Regions from separate parts of the Micromonospora sp. KC721 genome, predicted to be linked through region 1. Evidence: riboswitches for the same ligand, from Rfam matches in the RefSeq annotation. Region 1 holds a riboswitch; each other region holds the start of a gene.
What was found. Region 1 has a riboswitch for cyclic di-AMP ahead of E1182_RS25940 (hypothetical protein). Riboswitches for the same ligand answer to the same signal wherever they lie in the genome.
Positions count from the first base shown of each region.

Region 2: linked by a shared signal. The riboswitch ahead of E1182_RS27855 (hypothetical protein) and the one ahead of E1182_RS25940 (hypothetical protein) in region 1 are both predicted to bind cyclic di-AMP.
Region 3: linked by a shared signal. The riboswitch ahead of E1182_RS10825 (transglycosylase family protein) and the one ahead of E1182_RS25940 (hypothetical protein) in region 1 are both predicted to bind cyclic di-AMP.

Region 1 is NZ_SMJY01000210.1:4,262-8,399, reverse strand. It holds gene E1182_RS25945 (carbonic anhydrase) at 1-134, shown strand, start outside; gene E1182_RS25940 (hypothetical protein) at 195-1,208, opposite strand; cyclic di-AMP (ydaO/yuaA leader) riboswitch at 1,213-1,343, opposite strand; gene E1182_RS25935 (YibE/F family protein) at 1,510-2,847, opposite strand; gene E1182_RS25930 (copper-translocating P-type ATPase) at 3,053-4,138, shown strand, end outside.
Region 2 is NZ_SMJY01000257.1:2,555-6,692, reverse strand. It holds gene E1182_RS27865 (STAS domain-containing protein) at 1-21, shown strand, start outside; gene E1182_RS27860 (SRPBCC family protein) at 131-658, shown strand; gene E1182_RS27855 (hypothetical protein) at 730-1,788, opposite strand; cyclic di-AMP (ydaO/yuaA leader) riboswitch at 1,792-1,923, opposite strand; gene E1182_RS27850 (cation diffusion facilitator family transporter) at 2,053-2,967, opposite strand; gene E1182_RS27845 (AAA family ATPase) at 3,160-4,138, opposite strand, start outside.
Region 3 is NZ_SMJY01000044.1:18,259-22,396, forward strand. It holds gene nhaA (Na+/H+ antiporter NhaA) at 12-1,334, opposite strand; gene E1182_RS10825 (transglycosylase family protein) at 1,548-2,222, opposite strand; cyclic di-AMP (ydaO/yuaA leader) riboswitch at 2,221-2,390, opposite strand; gene htpG (molecular chaperone HtpG) at 2,756-4,138, opposite strand, start outside.

The DNA of each region.
Region 1 (4,138 bases):
CGTACCGGCTGGCCGCCGGTGAGGTGCGGACGGTGGCCGCGTCGCCCGCCGCGGTCCTCGCGCCGGCGTCCCGGACCGACCTGGACCGGAGCGACCAGGACGACCGTGACCGGGCGGCGGTCGTCGCCGGCTGAACCCCAAGACGCGACGAGGGCCGTCCCCGGTCGGGGAGGGCCCTCGGTCGTAAGCGTCCGCTAGAGCATCGACATGTGTACGTGGTCGGTGTGGTCCGATGGTCCGCTGTACGACTTCCACCCGGTCGCCGGGAACCAGATCTGCCGGTTCCAGATCACGTAGTAGATGCCGAGCCGGTCGGCGTTGCGGATCAGGAACGCGGTCAGGTTGTTGCCGTACCTGCGGGTGTCGTCGTTGTGCCAGGGCGCGAAGCCCTTGTTCTGCAACGACCAGTCGCAGGCCCGCCCCTTGGGATGCTCGAAGGGTCCGCCCGGGCGGTAGCAGCCGGCGAACCGGTTGAAGCCGGCCCGGCGTACCTCTTTGTAGGCGTGCAGGGTACGCGGAGTGATCGTGCCGGAGGTGGTCGGGTCCGGCGCGGTCTTCGACTCCGGCTTCCAGTCGCCGTCGGCCGTGCGTCCCGGGCCGATCCGGGCCACCGGGGAGGTCGCGTCGACCAGTCCACCGGTGAAGCCGCGTCCGCCGACCAGGGCGAGGGCCTTCTCGGCCTCCTTGGTGTTGCGGGCCATCTGGTTGGTCAGCTTCGTCTGCTCGCGCACCTCGGCGTCGAGCGCCAGCTTGCCCTGCTCGGCGCGGTCCTTGGCGGCGGTGACCTCGGCGAGCTTCTGCGCGTTGACCATGTTCAGCTCGTCCAGCGTGGCGGCCCGCTTGACGAAGGAGTCGGGTGCGTCGCTTTCCAGCAACATCGCCACGGCACCGATCCGGCCGGTCCGGTAGGACTGCGCGGCGATCGTGGTGACCTGCGGTCGGAGCGCCTCCAGCTCGTCCTCGGCGCGCTTGACCTCCAACGCGAGCTGGAGTTGGCGCTTCTTCGACTTCTCCAGCTGTGCCTTCGCCTTGGTGTACTCGCGGTTGCGCTGCTCGATGACCTCGGTGAGTAGCTTGGGCTCCTCGCCCTCCTCGTGACCCGACGGGGTCGAGGGGGCGGCGTTCGCCGGGACCGGCCCGGCGAGGACGGCCAGCGCGGCCAGCACGGCCGCCACCGGTGTCCACCAGCGGCGTAGGGGTGCCGTCACAATGTTCCCTTCCGTCGACCGCCGACCGGGTTAGCTGACGGGTTCGGGACGGAAGTGGCCCCTACCGCGGTCGCGGATTCACCCCAGGTACCTGGTTCCCCGGTTCGCCGTACGGCGATTGGGCGGTGGCACCGCAGGCGCCGGTTCGCGCCTTCAGCGGTGACCGGCAGCGAGGTTACCCGAGAGGCATACCGGTGAGCTACGTCCTGAACCCGACTAAATGCGTTAATTCGAGGTGGCGGTGCGTGAGGAGTGACGCGTTCGTCAGGTTCCGGGTCGTCCACGGTGACGCTGTGCAGTTTCACCATGCGGTGTCGGTGCTCCTTTCCGGTTCGGGCCACCCTGCGGGGGCCGGGGTGGACGGTCCGGGTCGCGGGCCGCTCAACGCCTCCAGCGCGGCGTCCGGGTCGACCGGAGGGCGGGGTCTCGGCGCCGGGTCGGCGGGCGGTGTCGGGTCGTCGGCCGGGCCGCGGCCGGCAGCGGTGACGAGCGCGGCCAGACCCGTGGTCAGGGGTACGGCGGCGATCAGCCCCAGCGTCGCCACCGCGCTGCGGACGATCTCCTGGGTCAGGAACTCGCTGGTCAGGATCTGGCTCACCGGCCTGCTGTCGGCCGTCAACAGGAGCAGCAGCGGCAGTGAGGCACCGGCGTACGCGAGCACGATGGTGTTCACCGTGGAGGCGATGTGCGCCCGGCCGACCCGGGTGGCGGACCGGTACAACTGCATCCGGGACAACCCCGGGTTGGCGTGGGCCAGTTCGGTCACGGTGGCCGCCTGGGTGACCGTGACGTCGTCGAGCACACCGAGCGACCCGATGATGATCCCGGCCAGCAGCAGTCCGTGCAGGTCCACATCGCGCTGGTACATCGACAGCGTGGTGGCCTCCTCGCTGCCGAACCCGGTGAGGTGGGTGGCGGCGATGGCCAGGCTGCCGAGGAGGCCGGTCAGCACCAGGCTGCCGAGGGTGCCCAGGACCGCCACCGAGGTCTGCGCGGTGATCCCGTGGGTCAGGTACAGCACCACGAACATGATCAACGCCGAGCCGACGATGGCGATCAGCAGCGGCGAACCGCCGGCGGAGATGCCCGGCACGACGAAGGTGAGCAGGATCGCGAAGCTCGCGGCCAGCCCTGCCAGCGCTGCCATCCCGCGCAGCCGCCCGAACGCGATGATCGCGGCGGCGAAGAGCACCGCCAGCCACACCAACGGCTCACCCCGCTGGTGCTCGGCGATGTCGTAGCGGCTGACCGTCGGGTCGGCCGGGTCGGTCAGCTTCACCAGCACGATCTCGTCGCCCACCGCCACCGTCGGTGCCCCTGGCCCGGCCGGAACGGGCGTCTCCACCTGCTGCCCGGCGTCGGGCCCCTGCTCGACCCGGACGGTGACGGTGCCGCAGGGCCCCTGCGCCGGCCCGGCCGGGCTCTCCGGTTGCTCCGGGCAGGGCTCGGTCACCACCCGGGTCACCGTGGCGTGGTAGCGCGGTGCCTCCTCGCCGGGAGCCCGTTCCGGCGTGTTCCGGGGCCAGAGCACCACCGCGGCGATCACCGTGACGACGAACAACGGGACCACCGTCGCGACGAGGAGCCGCCGCACCCCGGGCGGGGTGGACGGAGTGGAACGGGTGTGGTCGGCGCCCATTGCGAGTCTCCCAACGATCCAGGGCGGAGTACGTGTCAGCCGGTCGGTCGGTTCACCCGCCCCGGCGGGCCGGGAACCATGACGGCCCACGGGTGGGGTGGCGACGATGGACGCGGGGTCATCGTCGAAAGATGGTAGCCAGGCCCGCTGCCGGCTCGCCCGGTTCGTGCCGACCTGGGGGGCCGGAGGCGGCATCTTGGGAGACATGGACCACGATTCCGGAGCAGATGGCGGCCACGACACCGGTCATGACCGGCCTGCCGGGCACGACAGGCACGCCGGGCACGACCCGGAGATGTTCCGCCGGCGTTTCCAGGTCTGCCTGGCGCTCACCGTCGCGGTGGTGGCGACCAGCGACATGGTGCTGGACTGGTTCGACTACGCGCCGGGGTTCCCGGGACGGTCGCTGGTCGGGCCGGTGCTCGGCTCGGTGATCTTCTGGTGGGGTGGCTGGCCGTTCCTGGTCGGCGCCGTGCGGGAGGTACGCGACCGGGCTCCGGGGATGATGCTGCTGGTGGCGATGGCGATCAGTGTCGCGTACGCCGCCTCGCTCAGCACCAGCCTCGGCGCCTTCGACCTGGACTTCTGGTGGGAGTTGGCCGCGCTGGTCACGATCATGCTGCTGGGCCACTGGCAGGAGATGAAGGCCATCGGTCAGGCCCGGGGCGCGCTCGCCGCGCTGGCCGAACTCCTTCCCGACGACGCCGAGCGGATCGGTCCGGACGGCGAGGTCCTACGGGTGCCGCTCACCGAACTGGACGTCGGGGACGTGGTGCTGGTCCGGCCCGGCGGCCGGGTGCCGGCCGACGGGCGGATCGTCGACGGCGTCGCCGAACTGGACGAGTCGACGGTCACCGGGGAGTCCCGCCCGGTCACCCGCCAGGTGGGGGACCGGGTGGTCGCCGGCACGGTGGCGACCGACTCGGCGGTCCGGGTCCGCGTCGAGGCCGTCGGCGACCAGACCACCCTGGCCGGGATCCAACGCCTGGTCGCCCAGGCCCAGCAGTCTGGCGGGCGGGCGCAGGCGCTCGCCGACCGGTTCGCGGCCCTGCTGTTCTACGTCGCCACCGGCGGTGCCGTGCTGACCGCCGTGGCCTGGACGGCGCTGGGCGATCGGGACGAGGCCGTGGTGCGTACCGTCACCGTGCTGGTGATCGCCTGCCCGCACGCGCTGGGGCTGGCCATTCCGCTGGTGATCGCGCTCTCCACCGGGCTCGCCGCCCGGTCCGGGGTGCTGGTCCGGGACCGGTTGGCGCTGGAGCGGATGCGTACCGTCGACGCGGTGCTGTTC
Region 2 (4,138 bases), on a different contig from region 1:
GAGGTCCTGCCAGGGGCCTGACCCGGCGTCGCGCCGACCCACCACCGTCGTTCGCCGCTGGTCAACCGGGCCGGCCAGCGGCCCCGCCCGCCCGCGCGGGTTTCGTCTCGCCGTACCCAACCCACCTGCGTTGCCAGCCGAGTCCGCGATACGGGACGATCGGGCGACCGACGAGGAGTGGGAGGTCGGAGTGGTCCGGCGGGAGACGTTCAGCTACACGGTGCGCGCGCGCTGCTCACAGGCGGACGCGGTGGCGCTGTTGAGCGACCTGTCCCGTCAGGAGGAACTGCATCCGCTGATTCTGCGGGTACGTGAGCTGCCGCCCCGGCCCGGAGCGCGGGCCAGCTACGCGGTCACCGACCGGCTGGAACTGGGGCCCCTGCACTTCCCGGTCACCTATCAGGCCGACGTCCTGCTGGTCACCGACGACGAGATCATCGTTGAGGCCCGGCAGCAGCCCGGCACGACCGTACGCAACCACACCCGACTGCGTACGGAGGACGGCCTGCTGCGAATCGACGTCGAGATCACCCTCGCCGCCCCCGCGCCGCTGTTCGGGTACGCGTTCCGCCAGGCCCGGGCGGCGCACCTGGGGCTGGCCAGCCGCCTCGGCGACGTGCTGGACCGGCTCTCCGACGGCGGACCGATCACCGGCTGACCGAACCACCCCCGGGGCCGGGGTGGGTGCGGGGCCCGTCCGGGCGGACGGGCCCCGTGCGCGTGGTGCGGTCAGTACACCGACAGGTGGACGTGGTTGGTGTGGTCGCTGGACGGGTCGCCGTTCGCCCCGCTGTACGACTTCCAGCCGCTGCTGGGTAGCCAGATCTGCCGGTACCAGATCACGTAGAGCACGCCGAGCCGGTCGGCGTTGCGGACGTGGAACGCGGCCAGGTTGTCGCCGTACGTCCGGTCGCCGCCGGTCGCGTCCCCACCGAAGCCACCCTTCTGGGCGGCGAAGTCGCAGGCTCGCCCCTTCGGGTGCTCGCCGGACCCGCCGGGGCGGTAGCAGGAGACGTACCGGGTGAAGCCGGCGGCCTGGGTCTGTTGCAGGGCGTTGAGCATCCGGGGCGTGATGCAACCGTTGGCCGGGGTGGGGTCGTTGACGCTGCACGACTCGGGCGGGAAGGATCCGTCGGAGTTGCGTGGCGCGGACCTGGCATTGGACCGGGAGGTGCCCCGTGGAGCGCTGCTGGTGGCCCGAGGGGCGGACTGCGCGGAGGCGGCCACCTCCAGTGCCCGTTCGGCCTGTTGCTTGCGCTTGTCCATGACCGCGATCTGCTTGCGCTGCTCGACGATCTCGGTGGCCAGCGCGCTACGGGTGCGGGTGACCTCCTCCTTGGTCTTCAGGAGGTTGCGCAGTTCCCGGTCCTCCTTGCTGGCGACCGTCGCCAGCGCGGCGGCCCGGTCCAGGAAACCCTCCGGCGAGCCGCTGTTGAGCAGTGCCGACACCGGGCCGAGCCGGCCGGTCCGGTACGCCACCCCGGCGATCTCGCCGACCTTGCTGCTGCGTGCGGTCAGCTCCGATTCGACGGTCTTGAGCTGGTTGTTCAGTTCCTGCTGGCGCCGGGTGGAGCGTTCCAGCGCGGCCTTGGCGTCGAGCCAGCCCTTGCTGGCGGCGTCGAGTTGGGCGCGTAGCGCTGGGGTACCGCCCTCGTCGTCGCCGCTCGGGGCGGCGAGTCGGGTGGCGGGCGGGGCGGCGGTCACCGGCGTGGGGGCCGAGGTGAGGCCGACGGCGAGCGCCGCGACGATCGCGGCCGTCAGTCGGCCGGTGGTACGTCGTACGTGCATTCACATTCCTTCCGTCAGCCGCCGACCGGGTTAGCTGACGGGTTCGGGACGGAAGATCCCTACCGCTGGCGCGGATGCACCCCAGGTACCTGGTTCCCCGGCACGCCCGGGCGGGCGTTTAGGCGGCGGCCCCGCCGGCACCGTCGGGTGCCGCCTGGGCGGAGGCCGGAACCGAGACTACCGGTACCGGTGGGACGGATGCCCGGTTCGTGACTGAGGGTACGGGAGGTAAGCCTGTGAAAAGGGATGAACAAGTCAATTCTTCTACCACTCGACCCGACCGCACGCCCCCGGTGCCGCGCCCGGTTCGATCTGAAGGGTGGCATGGTCGATGTGGAAGTCCTCGTGCAGCGCGCTGCGGGCGGCAGCGAGCACCGCGCCGACCTCGGCACCCGGGCACATGGTCAGGTGCGCCGAAGCCACCTCCATCCCGGAGGTGAGCGTCCAGACGTGCAGGTCGTGCACCTCGGCGACGCCGGGGACGGCGGTCAACCGGTCATGCACCGCGGTCACCTGGAGGTGTTCGGGGGCGGCCTGCACGAGGATGCGAACGGCCGCGCGGCCCAGCCGCCAGGTGCGGGGGAGGATGAACAGGCCGATCGCCACCGCCACCGCCGGATCGGCCCACCACCAGCCGCCCACCGCGATCAGCAGCGCGGCACCGATCACGCCGAGTGAGCCGAGCAGGTCGCCCAGCACCTCCAGGTACGCCCCACGCAGGTTGATGCTCTCCTGGGCACCCTTGCGCAGCAGAGCGAACGCGACCACGTTGGCGAGCAGGCCCAGTACGGCGACCGTCAGCATCGGCCCGGTCCGGACCTCGGGCGGGTCGCCGAACCGCCGTACCGCCTCGATCACCACGTAGACGGCGACGCCACTGAGCAGGAGCGCGTTGCCGAGCGCGGCGAGCACCTCGAGCCGGTAGAGCCCGAAGGTGCGCTGCGGATCCCGCTCGGCCCGCCGGGTGGCGGTGATGGCAGCCAGGGCCATGCCGATGCCGAGCACGTCGGTGAACATGTGCCCGGCGTCGGAGAGCAGCGCCAGTGACCCGGTGGCGACGGCGGCGACCCCCTCGACCACCATGAAGACCGCGAGCAGGGCGAAAGCCGCCCAGAGTCGGCCCCGGTGGCGCTGCGCCGCGTTCGCGACCGCCCCGTGGTGGTCATGCCCTGCGCCCACGCCCGCACCTCTCCGTCGCCGTACCGGACCCGGTGCCAATCTATGCTGACATCGCTATGTATGCAAGTGAACGGCCGGTGACGCCCCGGGTCCGACCGCCGGCCCCCCATCGGGGGCCTCCCGGCGGTTTCCCCGGACTCCGCCCTGCCCAACCTGCCGGCGTCCGCCGGGCGAGCCGGCCAGGCCCGACGGTCAGCCCACCGGTTCCACGGTGGTGAGGCGCTGGGTGGCCCGGGACAGGGCGACATAAAGGGTACGGACACCGGAGGGCTCGGCCCGGATCTCACCCGGGCAGACCAGCACCACCCCGTCGTACTCCATGCCCTTGGCCTGGAGGCTGGTCACCACCTGCAGCCGCGCCCCGCCCCGCCCGTCCAGCCAGCCGGCCACCTCGTTACGGCGCGGCACCGGCGTGATCACCCCTACGGTGCCCTCCACCTCGGCCAACAGCGCCGCCACCGCGTCCACCGTCGCGCCGGCCAGCTCGCCCGCCGGGACGGTCAGCGCGACCGGATCCACGCCGGTCGACCGGACCGCCCTCGGCAGCGGCAGGTCCGGGTGCAGCCGGCGGATCTCCGCCGCCGCCACCGCGAAGATCTCCGCCGAGTTCCGGTAGTTGGTGGTGAGGTTGAACCGGTACCGTCTGCGCCGGCCCAGCGCCTGGTCCCGCGCCCGGTCCAGCTCCTGCGGATCGCCGGCCCACGCGGTCTGCGCCGGATCACCCACCACCGTCCAGGAGGCCAGCCGGCCGCGCCGGCCGACCATCCGCCACTGCATCGGGGAGACGTCCTGCGCCTCGTCCACCACCACGTGCGCGTAGTCGCGGTAGTCCTCCGGTCGCTCCCGGGCCGCCGCCCGGGCGGCCCGCTGCCGGTCGGCGAACGTGCTCAGCTCGCGTACCCCGCCGGTGAGACGGAACGGGTCGCGTTTCGGCTTCGCCGGCCGCACCGGCTTGCCCAGCAGCGCGTCCAGCTCGTCCAGCAGCGCGATGTCGGCCACCGTCAGCCCCTCGGTCGCCAACGACCGGTACGCCTCCGACAACAGCGTGATCTCGGCGCGGGAGAGCACACCGCCGGCGTACCGGCGCAGCCGCTCCGGCCGGGCCAGCCAACCCAGCACGTGCCGGGGGTGCAGCCGGGGCCACCAGGCCTTCAGGAACTCGCGGAACTCC
Region 3 (4,138 bases), on a different contig from region 1:
CGCCGACCAGGTCAGCGACCGGCGGCGCCGTCCGTCTCGGCCTCGAAGACGTCGGGAATCCCGTCCCGGTCCCGGTCGACCGTCTCGAGTTCGTGCACCCGCCGGTAGAAGCGGTTGCGGGCGCGCAGGATCACCGTGGCCAGCAGGGCGGACAGCAGCGAGCCGGTGAGCACGGCCACCTTCACGTGGCCGTCGCGCTCGCTGCCCAGCCCGAAGGCCAACTCGCCGATGAGCAGCGAGACGGTGAAGCCGATCCCGCCGAGCAGCGACAACCCCAGCACATCGACCCAGTTCAGGCCCTCGTCCAGCTCGGCCCGCCCGAACCGGGACATCAGCCAGGTGGCGGTCATGATGCCGAGAGGTTTGCCGACCACCAGGCCGACGACGATGCCGAGCGCCACCCGGTCGGTGAGCGAGGTGACCAGGCCGGCGAGCCCGCCGACGGTCACCCCGGCGGAGAGGAACGCGAAGATCGGCACCGCGATGCCGGCGGAGATCGGCCGGAACCGGTGCTCGAAGTGCTCGGCCAGCCCCGGCCCGGCATCCGGCCCACCGGCCGCCGCACTGCGGATCACCGGCACGGTGAAGGCCAGCAGGACACCCGCCACGGTGGCGTGCACGCCGGACTCGTGCACCAGCACCCAGGTCACCGCCGCCAGCGGAAGCAGCAGCCACCAGGACCGGACCCGGCGCTGCACCAGCACCCCGAACGCGGCCAGCGGGAGCAACGCGCCCAGCAGCGGCAGCACCGACAGGTCGGCGGTGTAGAACACCGCGATGATGACGATCGCCATGAGGTCGTCGACCACGGCGAGGGTGAGCAGGAAGGTACGCAGCGCCGACGGCAGGAACGACCCGATCACGGCGAGGACGGCCAGCGCGAACGCGATGTCGGTGGCGGTGGGGATCGCCCACCCCCGCACCGCTCCGGCGCCCGCCCCACCGGCGATCGCCGCGTAGATCAGGGCCGGCACGATCACCCCACCGGCGGCGGCAGCCACCGGCACCGCCGCCCGGCGCGGATCCCGCAGGTCACCGGCGACGAACTCGCGTTTGAGTTCCAGCCCGGCGACGAAGAAGAAGATCGCCAGCAGACCGTCGGCGGCCCAGGTGGCCAGGCTGAGATCCAGGTGCAGCGCCGCCGGTCCCAGCCGGAGGCCGCGCAGCGCGTCGTACCCCTGCGCCCAGGCCGAGTTCGACCAGATCAGGGCCAGCAACGCGCCGACGAGCAGCAGCGCCCCACCAACGGTCTCCTTGCGCAGAATGGCGGAGATGCGGCGGGTCTCGCCCCAGGATCGGCGGGCGAACAAACGGCGCCGGGTGGCGTCGGTCACGGGAACTCCTCGTCGGCAGCGGACGCGCGTACTCATCGCCGACCAGACTTCCCGGCACACCTGGCCCAACCCTATCCGGCCGGGTCTCAGGTCGCCCGGTGCGCCCACCCCCAGTCAGGCGCGTCACCCGGGACCCGGCGGCGGACCGAACCGTGCCCGGGACACGTCGACGCCCGGCCGGTGGACCTCCGGCCGGGCGTCGAGGGCAGTGTGTCAGACGCTGAGCTTCTGCCCCGGGAAGATCAGACCCGGGTCGGCACCGACGACCGCGCGGTTGCGCTCGTACAGCGCCTTCCAGCCACCGGAGACGTGGTGCGCCTCGGCGATGCCGGACAGGGAGTCCCCCGGCCGCACGACGTAGTTGCCGTTGCCGGTCACCGGAGCGCGACGCGCCTGGTTGCGGGTGCTGCGCTGCTCGTCCCGCGAGGACCGCTCAGTCGTCGACGCGGCCTTCTTACGGGACTGCGAGCGCTGCGCCGACTGCGACGACTTCTCCTTCTTCGGGGCGTAGCTCTTGGTGGAGCCGCCCTTCTTGCCGCAGGTCGGCCAGGCCCCGATGCCCTGGCCCTTGAGCACCTTCTCGGCGATCGCGATCTGCTCGCTCCGACTGGCCAGGTCGGCGCGGGCGGCGTACTTCTTGCCGCCGTAGCCGGCCCAGGTGCTCTGGGAGAACTGCAGGCCACCGTAGTAGCCGTTGCCGGTGTTGATGTGCCAGTTGCCGCTGGACTCGCACTGGGCGATCGCGTCCCAGTTGACGCTGGCGGCGCTTGCCGGAGCGGCCGGCGCCAGAACGGCGGCGGCCCCGGTGACCGCACCGACGGCGAGAGTGCCGACGGCGATGCGGCGCGAGCTGACCCGTCGATGACGGGCGACGTATGCAGTTGCCATCTGTGATCCTCCACGCCGACGAGGTGAGCTGTCGGGTTCGGGCCGAGGAGCCCGGCCGCCGTGGCGGCTTCACCCCGAGGTGACGTGCACCGAGGAACGTGGGTCCCCCGCTCCATGCCCGGGTGACTGGGTCCGTGGCCGGCGGCATGGATTAGGCGTAACCGGCCACGGTGTCCGCGATCGCGGACCCCAACGACGTTAGGAAGCCTTTCGGCGGATCGCCCACCTGTTGAGAGGTTCTTCACCCGGTCAGGCGAGGGCTCCGGACCTCCGGTTGCGAGGTCCGGGCCGACGTGCACAATGCCCGGTCACATCGCATCCGAAGCGCACACGGTGACGGCCCCGCTTCTCACCGCCGACGGCTCCCCGACTCGGCGCTGCCGGTCGGCGACCAACCCACCCCGATGAGTCACCGCCCGATCTGGCCGCGGGAGAAGCCCGCCCGATCTGGTCGGCGGGCGGCCTCTGCGGTGGACAGCAGGCCACGCGGGCCCGGGACGGGATCCGTCCCGGGCCCGCAGCGACAGGTGGCCTCAGAGGGTACGGGTCAGCCGGTCGGCGAGCACCCGGGCGAAGCGGGCCGGGTCGGTCAGGTCGCCGCCCTCGGCGAGCAGCGCCATCCCGTACAGCAGCTCGGCGGTCTCGGCCAACCCCGGATCGGCGGCGTCCCGCTGGTGGGCGGCGCGCAGCCCGGTGACCAGCGGATGCGCCGGGTTCAGCTCCAGGACCCGCCGGACGATCGGCACCTCCTGGCCCATCGCGCGGTACATCTTCTCCAGCGTGGGGGTGAGGTCGTGCGCGTCGCCGACGAGGCAGGCCGGCGAGGTGGTCAGCCGGGCGGAGAGGCGGACCTCCTTGACCGTGTCGGAGAGCGTGTCGCGGAGGAACGCGAGCAGGTCGGCGTACTCCTTGGCCTGCTGTTCCCTTTCGGTCTCGGCCTCCTTGCGCTCCTGCTCGGTGTCCAGGTCGACCTGTCCCTTGGCGACCGAGCGCAGCGACCGGCCGTCGAACTGGCCGACCCGGTCCACCCAGACCTCGTCGACCGGGTCGGTGAGCAGCAGCACCTCGTAGCCCCTGGCCCGGAACGCCTCCAGGTGCGGGGAGTTCTCCAGGGTCGCCCGGTGCTCGCCGGTGACGTAGTAGATCTCGGTCTGGCCCTCCTTCATCCGGGCCACGTAGTCGTGCAGGGTGGTGGGCTCGGTGGCGTCGTGGGTGGACTCCACGCAGAGCAGCTCGAGGATCGCCTCGCTGTTGTCCGGATCCTCCAGCAGGCCCTCCTTGAGCACCCGACCGAACTGCGACCAGAAGGTCCGGTAACGCTCGGCGTCCGCGGTGCGCATCTCCTTGAGGGTGGTGAGCACCTTGCGGACCAGCCGGCGACGCACGATCTGGATCTGCCGGTCCTGCTGGAGGATCTCCCGGGAGATGTTGAGCGACAGGTCGTGCGCGTCCACGACGCCCTTGACGAAACGCAGGTAGTCCGGGATGAGTGCGGCACAGTCGTCCATCACGAAGACACGCTTGACGTAGAGCTGCACACCCCGGCGGCCGTCGGCCCGGTAGAGGTCGAACGGGGCGTGCGACGGGATGAACAGCAACGCCTCGTACTCGAAGACCCCCTCGCCACGCATGTGGATGGTCTCCAGCGGGTCAGCCCAGTCGTGGCTGACGTGCCGGTAGAAGTCGCGGTACTCCTCCTCGGCGACCTCGTCACGGGGCCGGGCCCACAGCGCCTTCATCGAGTTGAGGGTCACCGGCTCGGCGTCGGCGGTGACCAGTCGAATCGGCCAGGCGATGAAGTCGGAGTACCGCTTGACGATCTCGCGGATCCGGCCGTGGTCGGTGTAGTCGTGCAGGTTGTCCTCGCTGTCGACCGGCTTGAGGTGCACGGTGACCGAGGTGCCCTGCGGGGCGTC